One region of the Bacillus capparidis genome, then DNA from elsewhere that is predicted to be linked to it. Evidence: riboswitches for the same ligand, from Rfam matches in the RefSeq annotation. Region 1 holds a riboswitch; the other holds the start of a gene.
The links. A riboswitch is a leader RNA that binds a small molecule or an ion and turns the genes downstream of it on or off. The one in region 1 is predicted to bind glycine.
Positions count from the first base shown of each region.

Region 1 (3,423 bases):
ATTAAGTCAGGAAAGTCTTTTTCTTCATAATTTCGGATTACTGCAGGAATGGGATGATTCTGGTCAAATACGAAAAAATCCTTGAAATATGCCATACTTCCTCCTTACGCTTGGATAACAGATTCTTTTTCCCAATCTGGATAAAGATCAATACGTCGATCACGCCACGTGGTCACCGAGCCATTTTCCCGAACTTGATATAACAGTTCTAAATCAAGATCTGTAGTCACAACCATATCTTCATTAACCTCTCCTTCTACTAGGATGCCACGAGGAGGAAAGGGGATATCATTTGGTGTAATCACAGCCGCTTGTCCGAAGTTCGCTCTCATAAAATCTACAGTAGGAAGAGAGCCCACTGTACCAGTGGAGACAACATAGACTTGGTTTTCGACTGCCCTCGCATGGCTGGTGTAACGGACACGGTAGAACCCATGACGATCATCTGTACAAGAAGGACAGAAAATAATATCGGCCCCCTTCGCTTTTGCCATTCGAACAACTTCTGGAAATTCAATGTCGTAGCAGGTTAAGATGGAGATTCTTCCTTTTTTAGTCTCAAACACTTCTAGGCTTTCACCAGGAGTCATGTTCCATTCTGCCAATTCAGTTGGAGTGATATGAAGCTTTGCTTGTTCCTCTATTCTTCCATCTGGATAGAATAAATGGGCAACATTATATAAACGCCCCCCTCTATTAATGACATGTGTTCCTCCAATAATATGTATCTGGTTTTTTATCGCCAAACTCATAAATAAAGAACGATACTGATCAGTAAAATGTGGGATATCCTGGATGGTCAAGGGTTGACCTAGTTGGTTGCCTATGGACATGAGTTGAGTTGTGATAAATTCAGGAAATAGGACAAAATCAGCTCCGAATTCTTCTGCCGTTTTAACATAGTGTTCCACTTGATTTGCGAATTCATCAAAACATTGTATGGTATGAAGATGATATTGAACTGCCGAGACTCTTAGTTTCATAAGCTCCTCCTTCTTCTTACAATTATTCCGGTAAAATTTCTTTGCATCTATATTATGATTTAGTGATGTAAATATTATTAGAAAAACAATAACCTTTAACAAGTACGCACATTTGTTTTACTTAGTAACAAAAAATACACTAAAGGAAATCGTTGTGAAAATATCGACGATAATTTAAATCGAAAAATAGTCAATCCATTCATTCGATTCCCTCCTATTTTCTATAACGCTTCACATTCTTCAAATTAAAAAACTCTGTGAGTCTATCTAACAACTTAGTATAAATATCATTAACTAATCTTTACTTTAAAATATACAAGTTGCTAATTCTACTAACGGAGATTAGGAAGAAAGGTAAAGTATGATCTTTTAAATGCAAGTTAACTTAATTTGTTAGTAAATACATATCGCGGATGACAGTTGTGGGAGAGTGCAAATTTTAAAGCCGCCGAAGGAGCAAGTTCCAAAAAGACCCTTGGAACAAATCTCTCAGGTAGATGGGACCACAAGTGGACGCAACTCTGGAGAGCGCGTATATAGTATGACGCCACCAAAGGGGAAGACTCTATGAAAAATGAATGGAGTTAAACTCTCAGGTAAAAGGACAGAGAAGGGTAGAGACGCTACACTACCCTTCTCTGTCTTTTTTTGTATGCAAAAAAGTTTTCACAGAAAAGTAAGTCAGTAGCAAGAAAGAATGTTAGTGTCTCTAACTATACTAATATCTTCAAGTTATAGTTTGGTACAGCCAATGGAATCTAAACAAAATTTCAAGGAGGAGTAAAAATGGGTTTACGACAAAATGATTCCACCATTTTTGAAGCCATTGAGAAGGAGCGACATCGTCAACATCAAACACTGGAGTTGATCGCATCAGAAAACTTCGTAAGCGAAGATGTATTAGAAGCAATGGGAAGCGTGATGACAAATAAATATGCAGAAGGCTATCCAGGGAAGCGTTACTATGGCGGATGCGAATTTGTTGATGTGGCAGAACAAGCGGCTATTGAGCGCCTAACCAAGCTGTTTGGTGCCAAATATGCAAATGTCCAGCCACACTCGGGTGCACAAGCAAACCTTGCTGTTTTTTATGCATTGCTTCAGCCTGGTGATAAAGTGATGGGAATGAATCTTTCACATGGTGGCCACTTAACTCATGGAAGCCCTGTCAGCATTTCAGGAAAATGGTTTGAGATTGTGTCCTATGGCGTAAGAAAAGATACTCACTTGATAGATTTCGATGAGCTGAAAGCCATGGCGAAAAAAGAGAAACCAAAATTGATCATTGCAGGAGCAAGCGCCTACTCAAGAACGATTGATTTTACACGCTTTAGGGAAATTGCAGATCAAGTTGGAGCCAAACTCATGGTGGATATGGCTCATATTGCAGGACTTGTCGCAGCAGGTCTTCACCCATCTCCAGTACCATATGCGGATGTGGTGACAAGTACGACGCATAAAACATTGAGAGGGCCGCGCGGCGGTATCGTTTTAACAAATGATGAGGAGATTATGAAAGATATTAATAGAGCCGTGTTCCCAGGGATTCAAAGTGGACCGTTAATGCACATCATTGCAGCCAAGGCGGTTGCCTTCAACGAAGCTTTGCAGCCAAGTTTTAAGGCTTATGCCCAACAAATCATGGAAAACGCAGTAACACTTGGCGAAACATTAAAGAAAGAAGGGGCAACGCTTGTCTCTGGAGGCACTGATAATCATATTGTCCTTTTAGATGTGCGTCCGTGGAACTTAACAGGAAAAGAAGCAGAGAAATTATTAGAAGAAGCGGGTATTACCGTCAATAAAAACACGATTCCATATGATCCTGAAAGTCCGTTTGTCACAAGCGGGATTCGTATGGGAACAGCAGCTTTAACAACTCGTGGCATGAAGCAGGATGAAATGGTGAAGATTGGGAAAGTGATCGCTGCTGTTCTAAAAAGCAAAGGAGACATAGAAGTTCTTGAACAAGCAAAAGAAACGACTAAAGCGATTTGTGGGTCATATCCGTTATTTCAACAGCTAATCACTGTATAAGAAGGAGGCATCGTCATGGAATATCAAAGTTGTTTTGATATAATCGGCCCAATTATGGTGGGACCGTCGAGCTCTCATACGGCAGGTGTCGTGTCAATCGGAAAATTTATTCATGACCTGTTAGGCGGTTGTCCAGAGGAGGCTAATATTGTATTTTACGATTCCTTCTCTGAAACTTATCAAGGACATGGAACGGATAAAGCACTGCTTGGTGGATTGCTTGGAATGGATGCAGATGATCCACGAATTAAACAATCCTTAGAATCGGCAAAAGAGCATGGAATGCAGTACTATTTGGAGTTTGAAGACAGATGCGTCTATTTTGACCACCCAAATACAACAATCGTGACAGTCAAACGCGGTGATTGCATTGTAAAAGTTGGCGGTGTATCACTTGGGGGTG
Region 1 covers NZ_JAFDST010000004.1:156,890-160,312, forward strand. The annotation lists gene JOC74_RS16445 (GNAT family N-acetyltransferase) at 1-95, opposite strand, end outside; gene JOC74_RS16450 (carbon-nitrogen hydrolase family protein) at 105-983, opposite strand; glycine riboswitch at 1,495-1,601, shown strand; gene glyA (serine hydroxymethyltransferase) at 1,770-3,020, shown strand; gene JOC74_RS16460 (serine dehydratase beta chain) at 3,036-3,423, shown strand, end outside.

Region 2 (3,423 bases), on a different contig from region 1:
CCATGCCGGTTAACTCACAAATCATTGTTTGAAATTCAAAAATTGCTTGAAGCTCTCCTTGAGAAATTTCCGGTTGATACGGAGTATAAGCTGTATAGAACTCGGACCTGGAAATGACATGGTCAACGATCACAGGGGCATAATGATCATAAACACCTGCTCCAAGAAAGGAGGCGTACGTTGTTGTATCCGCATTTTTTGCTGCGAGCTTTGCTAGCTCTCTCGTAAGTTCTGTTTCGGATTTTGCTTTTTTTATGTTGTACTCTCGATTGAACCTTACTTTTTCGGGGATATCTGAAAATAAATCATCCACACTTAGAGCGCCAATCGCATCAAGCATGTCTTTTTTGTCTTGATCTGTTGCTGGTAAATAACGATGCTTCATATCCTCATTCCTTTCAATTTATTTTTGGCGTTTATAAAAAGGCGTTTTTACAACCTTTGCTTTTAAAACTCTTGATCGAACTTGTACATCAACAATCGTGCCTGGCTCGCTATGCTCCTTCGCGATTAAAGCAAGCCCGATGTTTTTTTTCAAGGTTGGCGATTGTGTTCCAGTCGTTACTTCTCCAACCAATTCACCTTGAACGAACACTTGATAACCGTGGCGCGGGATACCTTTTTCAATCATTTCAAGCCCCACCATTTTTCTCTGCACACCGTTCTCTTTCTGATCAGCCAACACAGACTTTCCGAAAAAGTCTGACTCTTTCCCCGTTTTAACGGCAAAACCTATTCCCGCTTCAATCGGAGTGATATCCTTTGTTAGTTCCTGTCCGTAAAGAGGAAGTCTCGCTTCAAAGCGCAGCGTATCTCTTGCTCCCAATCCGCATGGGATGAGACCATCTTGCTTTCCGGCTTCAAGCAAAAGCGTCCAAATCTCTTTAGCCGACCCGCTCTCACAATAAATTTCAAAGCCGTCTTCTCCGGTATAGCCTGTTCTTGATACGAGTGCCTTTTCGCTTCCAATGCTTACGTCCTCTTTAAAATAAAAAGGTTTCAACTGCGATAGGTTCTCATCTGTTACCTTTTGAAGGATACCGGCTGCAAGCGGACCTTGAATCGCAAGCAGGCAGATCTCGTCTGAACGATTAATCAAACTCACATCGCCTGTTTGATGCTTTTCCATCCAAGCGATATCTTTTTCAATATTTGAAGCATTGATCACTACGAGATAAAGATTTTCATTCCTTTTGTAGACAAGGAGATCATCGACTGTCCCGCCGTCTTCGTAGCACATAGCGCTGTAAAGAGCCTGCCCCTCTTTGAGTAATGACACGTCATTAGTAAGAAGCCGCTGCAAAAATTCAAGGCTGTCCTCACCCCTAACTTCGACTTCACCCATATGCGAGACGTCAAATAACCCAGCCTTTGACCGGACCGCTTCATGCTCTCCTTTTATTGAAGAAAATTGGACTGGAAGCTCCCAGCCTCCGAAATCAATCGTTTTTCCGCCGTAATCCTTATACAAATCGAATAATGGAGTTCTTTTTAGCACATGGTTTCCCCCTTTAGATTTTAATCAGTTTCAATTGCACGAAAAAAGGACAGAAAAACCCCATGAAACATAAAAGGGTTCTCTGTCCTTGCACCTGAAAGTTTACTTTGCCTTAATCAAAGCTTTCCTCTTTGGTGGTTTGCCATACCATCATGCCAAACTCTCTCCAGAGTTGCGTCAAGCAAGAGTTCTTTTGCCTGAGAGATTCACAAATTTGTTTGCTCCTTCGGCGCCCGGGATTGGATCCACAAAGTCTCTCCTCTTGCTATCATCCGCTCATATTTTTTGTTTTGATGGACATACTGTATGTAAATTGTTGTTGATACGTACTATCAATATCCTAACATCATAAAAAGATTTGGGCAATAGAAAATGGTTAACATTTTATTCAATACAACTTTCAAATGTTCGCTTTTCGAACAATCTTCTTGTTTCATTTCGTAATATTTTATTAAAATAGATTAATTTAGGAACATTCAGTTTGCAAAAAAGGTGGTCTGCTGTCTATGAATCCTCAAATACAAACAGAGCAGGATTGGCAAGAACAATTTCTGACTCATCTAAAAAATGACGGGCCCTGGTCGCCTTGGAGCTTATATAAGCTATCTTATGAAGTACAAGAAAGGCTTGCGATTCCCTCATTTGAAGGTTTGCTCGCCCCTAAATTTCTCCCTGATTTCACACCTCTTCCCCATCAGCTGGAGGTTGCGCAAAAGGTCGTAGAAAAAATGAATGGAAAAGCCATTCTTGCAGATGAGGTCGGTCTGGGAAAAACGGTTGAAGCCGGCTTGATAATGAAGGAATACATGATCAGGGGCCTGGCAAAAAAAATCCTCATCCTTGTTCCTGCGTCTCTGGTTTCCCAATGGGTAAAGGAGCTTCGGGAAAAATTTTTAATCCCGGCAGTTGAACAGAAAAAGAGCTACGTATGGGAGCAATGTGATGTCGTCGTTTCTTCTATCGACACAGCCAAGCGTTCGCCTCACAAAGAAATTGTTTTATCGCTTCCTTATGATCTAGTGATTATTGATGAAGCTCACAAACTGAAAAACAACAAAACGAAAAACTATGAATTTGTCCGGACGCTAAAGAAAAAATATTGCCTATTGCTAACTGCCACCCCGATTCAAAATAAAATTGAAGAGATTTTCAACCTTGTTTCCTTGTTAAAACCGGGACATCTGGGGAATGAAACAGTATTTAGCGAAGCTTATTCAAAGCAGAAATTATCAATAGAAGAGCAGGATCATTTGAAAAATTTAGTCAATAAAGTGATGATTCGCAACAGGCGCCAAAATACGGGTGTCGATTGGACAAAAAGGCTGGTTAAAACGATTTCGGTTACTTTATCGCCAACCGAAGAAGCGTTATATAAGGAAATCACAGAGCTCAGAAGGAACAAAGAAGAAGCTTCAAGCGCTTTCTCTATTATGACACTGGAACGAGAATGCTGTTCCAGCAGGGAAGCCGTTTATATGACATTAAAGAAAATGATCGACAATCAGGAGAAGCAAACCCCTGCCATTCACATGGATGCCATTGAACGATTGATGGAACAAATTAACCAAGTGACGCAAAACTCAAAAGCAATCGAGGTTGTCGAGCTAATAAAGAAAATAAATGATAAAGTTGTCATTTTCACTGAATATCGTGCCTCACAAATTTATCTGCAGTGGTTCTTACAGCAAAACGGCATCAGCTCTGTTCCATTCCGAGGAGGGTTTAAACGAGGGAAAAAAGATTGGATGAAGGAGCTTTTTCGGAATAAGGTTCAGGTATTAATAGCGACAGAAGCAGGAGGAGAGGGAATCAACCTTCAATTCTGCAGCTCCATCATTAACTACGATCTGCCTTGGAATCCAATGCGGCTTGAACAAAGAATCGGAAGGATACACCGATTCGGTCAAACGAGAGACGTACAAATC
Region 2 covers NZ_JAFDST010000001.1:1,091,363-1,094,785, forward strand. The annotation lists gene gcvPA (aminomethyl-transferring glycine dehydrogenase subunit GcvPA) at 1-385, opposite strand, end outside; gene gcvT (glycine cleavage system aminomethyltransferase GcvT) at 404-1,498, opposite strand; glycine riboswitch at 1,674-1,770, opposite strand; gene JOC74_RS05515 (DEAD/DEAH box helicase) at 2,005-3,423, shown strand, end outside.
Region 2: it holds a riboswitch for glycine, as region 1 does, so the genes downstream of both, gcvT (glycine cleavage system aminomethyltransferase GcvT) here and glyA (serine hydroxymethyltransferase) in region 1, are expected to answer to the same signal.